DNA from 2 places in the Sphingomonas sp. Sph1(2015) genome. Region 1 is predicted to be linked to the other one. Evidence: predicted binding sites of a transcription regulator. Region 1 holds the regulator's gene; the other holds the start of a gene.
What was found. The regulator LexA, encoded in region 1, represses DNA repair genes until DNA is damaged. The targets are predictions, from matches to a motif close to GTTCCNCNCTTGTTCT.
Positions count from the first base shown of each region.

Region 2: the regulator LexA is predicted to act here: its motif matches at 3,986-4,001, upstream of BSZ14_RS03495 (ImuA family protein).

Region 1 is NZ_MQUI01000001.1:28,609-36,082, forward strand. Features, by position in the region: gene trpC (indole-3-glycerol phosphate synthase TrpC) at 1-188, shown strand, start outside; gene moaC (cyclic pyranopterin monophosphate synthase MoaC) at 185-652, shown strand; gene BSZ14_RS00150 (molybdopterin molybdotransferase MoeA) at 716-1,891, shown strand; gene lexA (transcriptional repressor LexA) at 1,947-2,627, shown strand; gene BSZ14_RS00160 (ComEC/Rec2 family competence protein) at 2,780-4,864, opposite strand; gene gltX (glutamate--tRNA ligase) at 4,979-6,379, shown strand; gene BSZ14_RS00170 (citrate synthase) at 6,382-7,474, shown strand, end outside.
Region 2 is NZ_MQUI01000005.1:60,845-68,318, reverse strand. Features, by position in the region: gene BSZ14_RS03505 (error-prone DNA polymerase) at 1-1,501, opposite strand, end outside; gene BSZ14_RS03500 (Y-family DNA polymerase) at 1,498-3,291, opposite strand; gene BSZ14_RS03495 (ImuA family protein) at 3,206-3,886, opposite strand; partial or broken gene BSZ14_RS19975 (IS630 family transposase) at 4,758-4,956, shown strand; gene BSZ14_RS03485 (FdhF/YdeP family oxidoreductase) at 5,038-7,320, opposite strand.

The DNA.
Region 1 (7,474 bases):
ATTTTCAGCGCACCTATGAGCTGGTCGCCCATGCCCCCGCCGGCAGCACCTTCGTGGCCGAGAGCGGCCTGACCAGCCGTGAGGATCTGGACGCGATGGCCGCGCACGGCATCCGCTGCTTCCTCGTCGGCGAAGCGCTGATGCGCCAGCAGGATGTCGAGGCGGCGACCCGCGCGCTGATCGGATGAGCGGCCTCACCCATCTCGACGAAGAGGGTTCGGCCCGCATGGTCGATGTCGGGGCCAAGATGGTCACGGCGCGCCAGGCGGTGGCGCAAGGTCGCATCACCATGAGCCGCGACGCCGCCGCCGCGATCCGCGCGGGCAGTGTCCAGAAGGGCGATGTGCTGGCGGTCGCGCGGGTGGCGGGCATCATGGCCGCCAAGAAGACCAGCGACCTCATCCCGCTTTGCCACCCCCTGCCGCTGAGCAAGGTGGAGATCGACCTGGCGCTGGACGAAGCAGGCGTGACCGCCACCGCCACCGCCGCCACGGCGGGCCAGACCGGCGTCGAGATGGAGGCGCTGACCGCCGTATCGGTGACGCTGCTGACCGTCTATGACATGGCAAAGGCACTCGATAAGCGCATGGTGATCGGTGATATTCGCCTGATCGCCAAGACGGGCGGCAAGTCGGGCGACTGGCACGCCTGACGCTTCCGATACGCGGAACGGACGCTGCCCGAAAGCGTCCTAGGGCCAAAAGGAGCGACCGTCATTCTTCTCCCCGTCCTAGAAGCCCAGGCCCGGCTGCTCGCCCTGGGCAGCACGCGCCCCGTCGTCGAACTGCCCTTGCGCGAAGCCGCCGGGCGCTGGGCCGCCCGAGACGTGACCGCACGGCGGACCCAGCCAGCGCACGACCTGTCGGCGATGGACGGCTATGCGATCCGTTTCGAGGATATGCCGGGGCCGTGGACGGTCATCGGCGAAAGCGCGGCGGGGCGGCCCTTTGCCGGTTCGGTAGACTGCGGACAGGCGACGCGCATCTTTACCGGGGCGGCCCTGCCGGACGGTGCCGACACCGTTCTCGTCCAGGAGGAAGCGACACGTGACGGCGCAACCCTGACGCTGGCAGGTGAAGGCCCCGCCCATCAGGGTCGCAATGTCCGGCGGCGCGGATTGGACTTTTCCGAAGGTGCCACGCTGGTCGCCGCCGGGCAGCGATTGACCCCTGCGCGGATCGCGGTGGCCGCGACCGGCGGTCACGCCACCCTGCCAGTCCGACCGGCCGTCCGGGTCGCGATTGCCGCGACCGGCGACGAACTGGTCCCGCCCGGCAGCACTGATCCCACCGCCCTGCCCGAATCCAACGGCGTGATGCTGGCGGCGATGCTTGCCGACCTGCCGGTCGAGATCATCGACCTGGGCATCCTGCCCGACAATCTCGAACGCCTGCGCGACGCCTTTGCCTCGGTCGAGGCCGATCTGCTGGTCACGACCGGCGGCGCCTCGGTCGGCGATCATGACCTGGTACAGCCCGCACTGAAGGCGGCCGGGGGCAGCGTCGATTTCTGGCGCATCGCGCTTCGCCCCGGCAAGCCGATGATGGCCGGGCGACTGGGCGATACGGTGGTGCTCAGCCTGCCGGGCAATCCCGTCTCGGCCTTCGTCACCGCGACGCTGTTCGTCCGGCCGCTGATTTCGCATCTGGCGGGCGCCGCCGATCCCCTGCCCAAGCCCATTCCCGCCGTGCTGGGCGAGGATTTGCCCGCCAATGGTCCGCGCATCGACTATCTGCGCGCCGCGATGCTCGACGGGCGGGTCCATGCGGCGGCCATTCAGGACAGCTCGATGCTGCTGACCCTGGCGCGGTCGACCTGCCTGATCATCCGCCCGCCCCATGCCCCCGCCGCCGCCATGGGCGACTCGGCGGAAATCCTGATGCTCGCTTGACGCAAGCCAAAACGTTCCATATAAGTTCCGCGTCTGTTCTGGACGGAGGATCGCGATGCTCACCGCAAAGCAGCATGAGCTTGTCTGCTTCATCAACGACCGTTTGAAGGAAACCGGCGTCTCGCCGTCCTTTGAGGAGATGAAGGAGGCGCTGGACCTCAAGTCCAAATCGGGTGTCCACCGCCTGATCTCCGCGCTGGAGGAACGCCACTTCATTCGCCGCCTGCCCAATCGCGCCCGTGCGCTGGAGGTGCTGCGGATGCCCGACCGGCCCGAGAAGCCTGCCGCGGCGGAACCCGCGTCTGGCAACATTCGCACGCCTGCCGCGCGTCCGGCGATCGAACCCGCCAATGACGTGGTCGAAATCCCGCTGCACGGCCGGATCGCCGCCGGTTTGCCGATCGAAGCGTTCGAAGACAGCGCAATGCTGGCCGTGCCCGCCGCGCTGCTGGGCTCGGGCGAGCATTATGCGCTGGAAGTATCCGGCGATTCGATGGTCGAGGCGGGTATCCTGGACGGCGACTATGCGCTGATCCGCCGCACCGATGTCGCGCGCGACGGACAGATCGTGGTCGCGCTGATCGATGATAGCGAAGCGACGCTGAAATATTTCCGGCGGGAGGGCTCGATGGTCCGCCTCGACCCCGCCAACCGGGCCTATGATCCGCAGCGTTACGCGCCCGCGCAGGTCCGGGTGCAGGGTAAGTTATCGGGCATCTTGCGCCGCTACGAATAAGGGCAGCGGAAAACCCTGCCGGACCGCTCGGCCATGGCAAATGGGGCCGGTCGGCGTCGGGCGCCCTTATCCGGTTCCGGACAGCGAACGCCTCCGCCCGCGAAGACGGTTTGAACGCTGTCCAGTACATCGCACCTGGTTGACGAAGAGGCCTATAGCCCTCCGCCTTGTCCGGCGATCGACCATGGATGTCGATCGCCGGGTTGGCGCACCACCCCCACCATGGGGGGATCGAGCCGGATGGATATCCCGCCAGTCCGCTTGAAGACAGTGCTGTCCAGTTTCAACCAGCGCGGCCGGCACGCATCGGGCAGGCGACGGTCGGCGATGATGATGTCCATCTGGCCACAAAGCGCGACCAGTTCTGTCCATGGCACCGGATAGCCACTGCGCGTCGCGGCGATCCGCCAGCGCCGTCCGCCCTGCTCCAGAACGGTCACGCACATATCCCGCCCGCAACGCGCCGCCGGTTGATCGGCCAGCGCCATCGGCTGGGCATCGGTGCCGCTCAGTTCGGACAGGGTGGTCCGCATATAATCCCCCGCCCGGTCACGCAGCAGCGCCATGCCCTGCCCCATCGCGATCCCGGCATGGCGCCCGTCACCGGTCACGATGAGGTCGGGCGCAGGGGCGGCGAGCATGACCGATAGCCCGGCCATCAATGCGGGCGTCCCGAGCCATCGCCACCGGGTCCGCCAAAGAGCGATCCATAGTCCCCCCACGACCGCCAGCCCGAACGCCCATCCCGACGCCACGGGCAAGGCGACCACCGATCCCGGGATGGCGGACACGGCATGAGCCAGCTTCAGCAACAGACCCAGGGCCTGTCCCAGCAACCACCAGACAGGACCACCCAACCCCATGGGCTCCAGCAACAAGGCGACCATCTCCAGCGGCATGGCGATGAAGGTCGTCCAGGGAATGGCGACGATATTGGCCAGCGCGCCGTAAAGCCCCGCCTTGTGGAAATGATGGATGGCGATCGGCATCAGCGCCGCCTCGACCACCAATCCGGTCAGCAGCAACGCGCCCAGATGTCGCAGGGCCGCCCAGCGCCAATCGGGATGCGGCCCCAGCCCGCGGCGGATCGCGGAATGCTCGTGCAGCGCGACAATGGCGGTGATCGCCGCGAAGGACAGTTGGAAACTGGCACCCACCAACGCCTCGGGCCGGAAGATCAGCACGATCAGCGCCCCCGCCGCAACGAGGCGCAACGTCATCGCCTCCCGCCCCATGGCCAGGGCGGCAAGGACCAGCATCGCCGCGACACAGGACCGTATCGTCGGAACCTCCGATCCGGTCAGCCACGTATATCCGACGGCGGCAACCGCCCCCGCCGCCGCGCCGATCAGCGGCAGTCGGACCCGCAACGCCAGCCATGGCCAGAGCGCCAGCAATCTGATCGTCAGCACCATCACGATCCCGACGACCGCCGTGATGTGAAGGCCGCTGACCGACAGCAGATGCGCCAGCCCCGCGCGCCGCATCGCCTCCGCATCGTCCTGCGCGATCGCGCCGACATCGCCCGTCGCCAGCGCCGCCGCGATCCCGCCCGCGCTGCCCGGAACCTGCGCCGTGATCCGCTGCGACAGGCGCTGGCGCAAACCGGGGCCTTGATCGGCCAAACGCAGCATCCGCACCGGCGCAAAACCGCGTCCCGTGGCGCCGATCCCCTGAAACCAAGCCGCGCGCGCGAAATCATAGCCTCCGGGCGCGACCGGCCCGGCGGGGGGCATCAGCCGCGCCCGCAACCGGACTTGTGCGCCCTGCCCCAATCCGACCGGCGCGTCCTCCTGCGGCAACGATATTCGAAGCCGCGGCGGCAGCCTTAGACGCCGCCCGCGCCCATCCTGCGCCTGTACAGGCCGCAGCATCAGCCGGACGATCTGCCGCGCCGCCAAAGGTTCGGCCGCCTCCACCTCGGCGACCATATCCGCCATCACCGGCCGCGCGAGGACAGGCGCACGAACGGACTCGGCGCGTGCCCAGGCCAGCAGCATTCCCGCCATGACCAGCATCGCCGCCACACCAATGGCGCGCATCACCCGCCCGCCATCGGACAGGGTCACCGCCGCCAGTCCGACGCCCCCGGCCGCCAGCACCACTGCCGCCCAGGCTCGCGGATCGGGCAGCACGAACCACGCCGCAATCCCGGCCCCCAGCATCACCGGCGTCCATAACGGAATCTGGTTCCGCTCGGCCTCGGCCCATTGCTCCACCACGCGAAGGCGCGGCATTTGGCGGCGCGGACGCTTGATGCTAGGGGCTGCGGCGGCTGACTGGGCCATCGAATCTTATGCTGGGAGTATGCGCGGTTGAGCGCAACACATGATATCGCCACCGGATCGACCATGAGCGGAGTCGTGACCCGTTTCGCGCCCTCGCCGACCGGATTCCTTCACATCGGCGGCGCGCGCACCGCGCTGTTCAACTGGCTGTTCGCGCGGGCGAATGGCGGCAAGTTCCTGCTGCGGATCGAGGATACCGATCGCGCCCGCTCGACCCAGCCCGCGATCGACGCGATCCTGGACGGCATGCGCTGGCTGGGCCTGGACTGGGACGGCGACGCCGTGTTCCAGTTCGCCCGCGCCGACCGCCATGCCGAGGTCGCCCGCGAGATGATGGCCAAGGGCCATGCCTATCGCTGCTACATGACGCAGGAAGAGATCGCCGCCCAGCGCGAAGCGGCACAGGCCGCCAAGCAGCCGCTGCGCATCCGTTCGCCCTGGCGCGACGCCGATCCCGCCACCGCGCCGGAGGGCCAGCCCTTCGTCGTCCGCCTGCGCGCCCCGCGCGACGGGGCGGTCACGATCGAGGATCGGGTCCAGGGCAGCGTCACCGTGCAGAATGCCGAGTTGGACGACTTGGTCCTGCTGCGTTCGGACGGCACGCCGACCTATATGCTGGCCGTGGTGGTCGACGACCATGACATGGGCGTGACCCATGTCATCCGCGGCGATGATCACCTGAACAACGCCTTTCGCCAGCTGCCCATCTACAAGGCGATGGGCTGGGCCGAGCCGATCTATGCGCATATCCCGCTGATCCATGGATCGGACGGCGCGAAGCTGTCGAAGCGGCACGGCGCGGTCGGGATCGAGGCGTATCGCGACGAGATGGGCATCCTGCCCGAAGCGCTCGACAATTACCTGCTCCGCCTGGGCTGGGGTCACGGCGATGCCGAGATCATCGCGCGGGACGAGGCGGTGAAGTGGTTCGACCTCGCCGCCGTCGGCAAGGCGCCATCGCGTTTCGACCTGAAGAAGCTCGAAAATCTCAACGGCCATTATATTCGCGAAGCCGATGATGCACGTCTGGCCGAGCTGACCGCCAAGCGGATGGGTGTCGAAGACGTCGCGCTGCTGACCGCCGCCATGCCCGCGCTGAAGCCGCGCGCCGCCAATTTGAACGAATTGGCCGACGGCGCGCGCTTCCTTTTCGCGACCCGTCCGTTGAGCCTGGACGACGCCGCCACCGGCTTGCTCGACGAAAAGGCACGGGGCATTCTCTTTTCCGTTCACACCGCGCTTGACGCGGTGCACAACTGGGATACGGAGCTTTTGGAAGACGCGGTACGCAAAGTGGCCGAAGCCGAGGGCGTGAAGCTCGGTCAGGTCGCCCAGCCGCTCCGCGCTGCCTTGACCGGACGCAAGACGTCTCCGGGAATCTTCGACGTGCTCGTTTTGCTGGGCCGCGAGGAAAGCCTGGGGCGGATTGCGGACCAGATGACCGCAGATAGGAAGGATCACTGAGTATGAGCGACACCGCGAAATTCGACATCGGCGGCAAGGGCTTTGACTATCCGGTCATGTCCGGCTCGATCGGCCCGGACGTGGTCGACATCCGCAAGCTCTATGCGCAGACGGGTGCCTTCACCTATGATCCCGGCTTCACCTCGACCGCGTCGTGCCGGTCGGAGCTGACCTATATCGACGGTGACGAAGGCGTTCTGCTGCACCGCGGCTATCCGATCGGCGAACTGGCCGAGAATAGCAGCTTCATGGAGGTCGCGTACCTCCTGCTGAACGGCGAGCTGCCCAACCACGGCGAGCTGTCCGAGTTCACCACGACCATCACGCGCCACACCATGGTGCATGAGCAGCTGGCGGCATTCTTCCGTGGTTTCCGCCGCGATGCGCACCCGATGGCGATCATGTGCGGCGTCGTCGGCGCGCTGTCGGCCTTTTATCACGATTCGACCGACATCCATGACCCGGTGCAGCGCACCATCGCGTCGCACCGCCTGATCGCCAAGATCCCGACGATCGCGGCGATGGCGTACAAGTACAGCGTGGGCCAGCCCTTCCTGTATCCGGACAACTCGCTGTCCTACACCGGCAACTTCCTGCGCATGACCTTCGGCGTTCCGGCCGAGCCGTATGAGGTGAACCCGGCCGTCGAAAAGGCGATGGACCGCATCTTCATCCTGCACGCCGATCACGAGCAGAACGCGTCGACCTCGACCGTCCGTCTGGCCGGTTCGTCGGGCGCCAATCCGTTCGCCTGCATCGCGGCGGGCATCGCCTGCCTCTGGGGTCCGGCGCATGGCGGCGCGAACGAAGCCGCGCTCAACATGCTCCGCGAGATCGGCACGCCCGATCGCATCCCCGAGTTCATCGCGCGCGCCAAGGACAAGAACGATCCGTTCCGCCTGATGGGCTTCGGTCACCGCGTCTACAAGAACTACGACCCGCGCGCGACCGTGATGCAGAAGACCGTGCGCGAAGTGTTCGACGCGCTGAAGGTCAATGATCCGCTGTTCGAGACGGCGCTGCGCCTTGAAGAGATCGCGCTGAACGACGAATATTTCGTCGAGAAGAAGCTGTTCCCGAACGTCGACTTCTATT
Region 2 (7,474 bases), on a different contig from region 1:
CGGCAGGTTCAATAGGAACTAGACCATCAAGGCGATCATGCGTCAGCACGAACCCGCCTGGATGCTGCGACATGTGGCGCGGCACGCCGATCAGCTTGCGCGCGAGGTCGAGCGTCAAGCGCAGGCGACGATCCGCGATGTCGAGGTTTAGCTCGTCGACCTGCTTCTCGCCGACACCCTCGGCCGACCAGCCCCACACGAGGCCGGCGAGCGAGGACGTCAAATCCTCCGGTAGCCCGAGCGCCTTTCCAACGTCACGCACCGCGCCGCGCGCGCGGTAACGGGTCACGACCGCGGTCAGCGCCGCCCGATCACGCCCATAGGTCTCGTAGATCCACTGGATGATCTCCTCGCGGCGCTCATGCTCGAAGTCGACGTCGATGTCGGGCGGTTCGCGGCGCTCCCCCGACACGAAGCGCTCGAACAGCAGCTCGTGCTTGATGGGGTCGATGGAGGTGACGCCAAGCACGAAGCACACGCAGCTGTTTGCGGCCGAGCCGCGGCCTTGGCAGAGGATCCCGCGCCGACGCGCCTCCCGCACGATCGCATAGACGGTAAGGAAGTACGGCGCGTAGCCAAGCTCGCTGATCAGCCGCATCTCATGCGCCATCTGGTTGGTGTACGCTTCGGGCACCTCGCCATCGAACATCCGCTCGACCGCTTCGGTCGCCAGCTTCTCCAAGGCTTCTTGCGCCGTCAGCTCCTCGATCAGGCGCTCGTGCGGATACTGATAGGCCAGCTCGCCAAGGTCGAAGGTGCAGATGCGTGCGATGTCGACGCTTGCCTGCAGCGCGTCCGGATAGGCGCGGAATCGCCGAACCATCTCGTCGGGCGACTTGAGCGCCCGATCGGCGTTCACCTCGCGGCGATAGCCGAGCTCGTCGACGGTGCATTTCTCTCGCACTGCGGTCACGACGTCCTGCAGCAGCCGTGCCTCGGGCGCATGGTAGAGCACGTCACCGGTCACGACGGCGCGGACACCTGCTCCGCCCGCCTGCCGGGCCAACGCATCGATGCGAACCGCGTCCCCTGGCCGGCGCCGCTGGAACAGGGCCATATAGCCGCGACGCCCGTAGATAGCCTTCAGGTCCTTCAGTGCGGCGACGTTCTCCTCATCCGCCTCGTGCGGCAGCAGGATGGCGACAACACCCTCGGACCACGGCTCGAGGTCGTGCCAGTGGAGGAGGCAGCCGCCCTTACCTGCCCGCTTCTTACCGACGGTGAGCAGCCGCGTGATCCTCGACCAGGCGGGCCGGTCGGTCGGATAGAGCAACAGGCGCCGGCCGCAGGACAGATCGACGCGCGTGCCCGCGATCGAGCGGACACCTGTGGCTTTCTGTGCCTCCCACGCGCGCACGACACCCCCAACCGTGCCAATGTCGCTGACGCCGATCGCGGGATAGCCGAGCAGCGCCGCGGCCGCGAACAGCTCCTCCGGCGACGACGCGCCGCGCAGGAGCGAGAAGTGGGTGAGCACCTGCAGCTCGACATAGTGGGTCATCCGAAGACCCCGTGCATCCACCAGGACAGGTCGCCGGTCTCGTCCTCGAAGCCGTCACCCCGCCTGAAGACCCAGTACCGCCCTCCGGCCTCATCCTCGACGCGGTAATAGTCGCGCACCGCCCATATCTCGGCATCGCGCCGCCACCATTCGCCGTGCACACGCTCAGGGCCGTCGCCAGCAACGACCTTGTAGGTCTTGCCGCGCCATTCGAACCGGCGGGGTGGCTGGTCCGGCATCAGCGCCATCACGCGCGCCAGTGGTTCCGGCCGGGCAAAAAGGCGGATCGGCCGCTTCCACGCCGGCCATGATCCTGGCATCTCCACCGGGTCGGAGCGGGTGACGGCCCGTTCCGGCACATGGCTCTCGACAGGCGCAAGCCGGTAGACGGCATAGCTCCCGATCCTGCCGGCGATGACGTCGACCAGGCGTGCCGGGTCTCGCACCAGCGTCTCGCCGGCGAGGACCGCGCCAAGGTCGACCGCATCCAGCGGTTCGGTATGCGGCGCTACCAGCCAGAATTGCTCGAGCCCCATGCCGGGGTCGATCCGTTCAATCCTGAGCTTCAGGAGCCTGAGGAGGTGCGACACCTCGCGCGTCGGCCGCGACGTGCCGACACCCACGACCTGTTCCGTGCCATCGACGCGCAAGCCCGTGAGGCGGAGTGCCCGTGCGCCCAAACCTCGCGCCTGCAGGACCTGCGCAAGGTCGTTCAGCAGATCGCCCATGACCTGTTCGATCGCCTCGGCCGTGCCGATTGGCTCAAGGAGGCGACGCTCGACGATCGGAACCTCGGCATCCTCGCGCGGGGTGATTGGCTCGGCCACTGCGCCGAGCGCCTGGTCCAGACGCGTGATCGCCGGCAGACCGAGCCGACGCGCCAGTGGCCCACGCGCGACCGGCAGCAGATCCGCTACCGTCTCGAAGCCAAAGCGTTTGGCAGCGCTGAGCGCGCTCGGTGCCAAGCGCAAGGCGACGATCGGCAGCGGCGAAATCGCACTGGCGGTCCCACCCGGCTCGACGCGGATGATCTCGCTGCGGCCGAAGCGAGCGAGGGCATGAGCCGCCCCTGCCGTGTCAGCGACGGCCACGCGCGCGGTGAAACCGGCACGACGGCAGAAGGCGATCAGCCGCCTGCAGAATCGCTCCTCGCCACCATGCAGATGCGCGCAGCCCGCAAGGTCGATCCAAAGCCCATCAGCAGGCGAGACGGCAGCAATGGGTGACCAGCGTCGAACCGCGAACAGCGCAAGGCGATCGAGGAGTGCAGCATCAGCCTCCGGCTCGGCTGGACGGAAGTCGAGATCCGATACGAGCGCGCGCGCGTGGGTCGCAGCCATACCGGGCTGAATGCCGAGCGACCGCGCGCCTTCGCACGCAGCAACCACCTCCTCGCGCCGGCCGGTCTTCCCGATGAGCGCCAAGGGTGGAAGGCCATCGGTTTTAATATCCAACGGCGATGCTTTCCGCGCCGGATGCCCTGTGATTACGGTCTTATAAAGATGACTTGCTGCCTCTGAACGACGGCCGAGCTCGCGCATGGGCGGCTGCGCATGCGTTGGCAGCGCCGCAATCTGCGTCTCGACGTCGGCGCGGGAAGGCAGGCCTTCGCGTGCCCACCGCGCACCTGGCCGCCAACCGCCGCCCCGCGGCACCGAACAGGCGCCGGGGTCGTCATCTACCGGCAGCTCGAGGACAGGCCGTTCAGGCTGCCGCGAAGCGGACCGTTCCAACCGTCTCAGCCGCTCGATGGCCAAGTCCGGCAGGAACAGCGAGACGACCCGTCTCATCGCTGCCCTCCACAATCAGGGAGAACCCCTCACCCCCACGCTGGCGAGCGCACTCCACTGCCCATCTCGCCCTTCCTACACCCGCGACCTCAAGCCGCTCGGACGGCGCGGTGCCGATCCTCCAGCGGGTCCAGGCCGCAGATGGTTCGGCAAGCGGATCCTCGCCCAGACCACGTCGACGACGTAGAAGCAGGACGGGCATGTCAGCTTCTGCCGCGACCAACTGCAGACGGCGGGTTGCAACCAAGGAGACTTTGCTTGCCTCCGCGACGATCGCAGACGGTGTACCGTCGCGCACCGCATCCTCGATCACCGCCAAGAGGGCCGCGTCATCACGCGGTTGGGCATGGATGACGGCTGCGGCCGGCAGCCCGATCTGTTCCAGCGCCGGTGCATACAGGTCGGCGCGGCAGCTTGCCCATAACACCGGCCCGCCTGTTGCAGCTGCTTCACGCGCAGCGATGCTGGCGAGGAAGAGGGTCGTTGCTGCGTCGTCGACCATCGTGCCGCTCTGCGCCGTCGCCTCGTGTAGCGCGCCAGCGCGAAGGCCCCCTGCCCCAAGCCGTCCATCGATCGCGTCGACGCCGAAAGGCATGATGCGGAAGTCGGTCGCGGGTGTGGCGATCGTCCGAAGATGCGCTATGGTCGGCACTGATGAATCAAGGGCGGCGGGCATAAGGGTTAGACTCTACTCGTTCCCTTTATGTTCCGTTACCGAGCCGCGTTGGTCAACCCCATTGCGATCGGTTGAGTGCATTGCACCCGATCATACGGGAGGCACGGGGGGGGGCGTCGTTTGAGTGTTCGGAGCTTTGCGGCGGGGTTTGGGACCGCTGCAGTCATCGGGGTTACAGCATCACTCTGGCTCGTCAAAGTGGCGGAAAATCGCCCTCTCAGGTACCCGCCCAAGACCTTCTATGACGATAGGGACGACCGCGCGAGCGACACCGGGTTCATCTCTGCCGAAGGAACGATAGTTGGGCCGGATATGGACGGTCGGACTTTTTTGCATATCGAGTGCCGTCGGGGCGAAGGCTCCTGCCGCATCGCCGACTTATCGAACCTGGGCGCCGCGCGGTCGGTTTTCCTGCACACCGATGAATATCCGATCAAATCGTGGAATGCGGACACCGTAGTCGCGGAAAGCGACCCTCCATCGTATGGCTGCAACCGTGTGAGGTTGACCATCCAGCGGCAGGCGCAATCGGTCGAGTATCTCCGCATCCCTATGCCGCAGTCAGACAAATCGCGGTGTCAGGCGTTCGATCGGAAGCCATATCAGTGGACGTTGAGCAACCAGGCTACCTGATTGACGTAGGCTCTGTGGTTCAGCTGCGCGACTGGCGACGCTTATAAATCGATGTTCCTCGCCTGCATCGCCTGGGCAGCGAGATCGGCAATCGGCCCTATCCCGCCTACTGCCTCATAGATCACGGTGACGTCGTGGTCCTCAAGCTTGTCGAGCATCAGCGCTCATGTCCCTCCCGCCCTACAGTCCCGACTTTCAACCCGATCGAGAAGGCCTTAGCCCGCCTCAAGGCATGCTGCGCAGGGCCGGTGAGCGCACAGTATCCAAGTTTTTCCCTCATCGGCCGGTTGGTCAACCTGTTCCAACCGAAGGAATGCGCCAACTACTTCAGCTCCTGCGGATATGACTCAGAATGAACGGGAAAACGCTCTAGATGTCCATGGCGACCTACGCCTCACGAGGTGGAACGCCGCCCGGCAGTTTAACCTCATACTGTCTCACCCTGCTTCGGATGTCACGTCCGTCGCATGCCGCAGCACGACCGCCACCGACTTGTAGGCCGGGGTGCCGCTCGCCTCGTCATGGTCGTCGAGCGGGACGAGATGGTTCGCCTCGGGGAAGTAGGCCGCGACGGAACCACGCGCGATCGCGTGCGCCACGGCCACCTGACTTCTCAGAACCCGATCCGATGCCGCGACCACGTCCACCACATCACCGTGGGCGAGGCCCACGGCAGCCAGGTCTTCGGCATTCACGAAGACCACGTCGCGGCGTCCGGTTATGCCGCGGTATCGGTCGTTGTTGCCGTAGATGGTGGTGTTGTACTGGTCATGGCTTCGGATTGTGGTGAGCAACAGTGCGCCTTCGGCCTTGCCGCCGGTGCTGTCGACGCCCTCCGCCACGAGGAAACAAGCCTTTCCATCGGCCGTCGGCCAAACCCTCGACGATGGTCCCACCGGCAACCTAAATCCCAGCGGCACCCTCACACGAGCGTTGAAATCGCCGAAGTCGGGGAACACCGCGGCGATCGCCTCGCGTATCCGGTCGTAGTCGGCGACCATCCCGTCCCAGTCGATCGCCCCTCTTCCGAGGGTTGCCTTCGCCAGTCCCGCCACGATGGCGGGTTCGGAGAGCAGCCCCTTCGCAACGGGCTTCAGCCGGCCTCTCGAGGCGTGCACCATGGACATTGAGTCCTCGACGGTAACGAACTGGACACCGGATGCCTGCACGTCCTGCTCGGTCCTTCCGAGGCAGGGTATCACGATCGTCTCGCGTGCCTGCAGAAGACATGTTCGATTGAGCTTCGTCACGACCGTTACTGCGAGGTCCATGCGCCTGTAGGCGGCAAAGCACTTTTCGGGATCGGGCATCGCGACCGCCAGATTGCCGCCAAGTGACACCACTGCCTTAGAGCGCCCGTCCAGCATCGCCTTGAACGACTCAACCACGCCGTGGCCGTGCCGACGTGGAGAAACGATCCCGAAGGTCGCATCGAGGCGCGCCAAAAAGGCTTCGGTGGGCTGCTCGGTGATGCCGACGGTCCGGTCGCCCTGGACGTTGCTGTGCCCGCGCAATGGACAGATGCCGGCTCCCAGCTTTCCGAAGTTCCCGCGCATCAGCAGTAGATTCGCGATCTGCTGGACGTTCTGCGTCCCTTGCCGATGCTGTGTTACCCCCATCCCGTAGCAGACGATCGCGCGGTCGGCGGCGGCGTAGGTGGCCGCCATGGCCTCCATCTCCGTTCGGGAGAGACCGGATCCGCGCTCGAGGTCGGCCCAGCTCGTGCGTTCCAGGTCTGCGACGAGCGCCTCGATCCCGTTCGTGTGGTCCGCGATGAACTGATGGTCGAGGACGCCCCGTCCTCCCTTCTCGACATCGGCAGCGTCCATCGCGACCAACGCCTTCATCAGCCCCTTGAGCATCGCTAGATCGCCGCCGACGCGGACCTGATGGTAGGAGGACGCGAGCGGCACGCCGCCGGGTCTCAGCATGTCGCACATGTGCTGCGGGGACTGGAAGCGCTCCAGCCCCCGCTCGCGCATTGGGTTGGCGACCATGATGGCTGCGCCGCGGCGAGCCGCGGCGCGTAGCGACGTCAGCATGCGTGGATGGTTCGTGCCCGGATTGTGCCCGATGCAGAGGATGGCGTCAGCGTGCTCGAAATCCTCGAGCGTGACCGTTCCCTTGCCCACTCCGATCGATTGAGGGAGCCCGACGCTGGTCGCCTCGTGGCACATGTTTGAGCAGTCGGGAAAGTTATTGGTTCCGAAGCAGCGTACGTAGAGCTGCCAGAGGAAGGCCGCCTCGTTCGATGCCCGTCCCGAACAGTAGAATTCTGCTTGGTCGGGATCGTCGAGCCGACGCAGCGCCTCGCCCGCGAACCTGAACGCCTCCTCGTAGGAGATGGGCTCGTAGTGGTCCGTGGCCGCATTGTAGCGCAGCGGTCGGGTGAGCCTGCCGGCTCCCTCCAAATCGTGATCGCTCCAGTTCCAGAGCTCGCTGGCGCTGTGACGTGCGAAGAAGTCCTCGTCGACGCGCTTGGCGGTGGCCTCCCATGTGACTGCCTTTGCGCCATTCTCGCAGAACTCGAAGGAGGAGCCCTCCTTCGGATCCGGCCAGGCGCAGCCCGGGCAGTCGAAGCCGTCCGGCTGGTTGACGGACAGAAGAGCGCGTGCGTCCGCCATTTGGTGACGAACCGCCTTCGCGACGGCACGAAGCGCGCCCCAGCCACCCGCCGCTCCGCCGTAGGGGCGCACGCCGGCCGGATCGATTTTCCTCATATTATGCACTCGCAGAATACTTGTTTCGATGCTGCATAGCGATTCCGCGCCGCGGCACCACCCCCTTCGCGAGATGCATCCTGTAGCCGTCGCGCACGCGATCGCACGTGGCTCCGTTGCGGCCTACTTCACCGAGGCGAACCATCTTATCCCG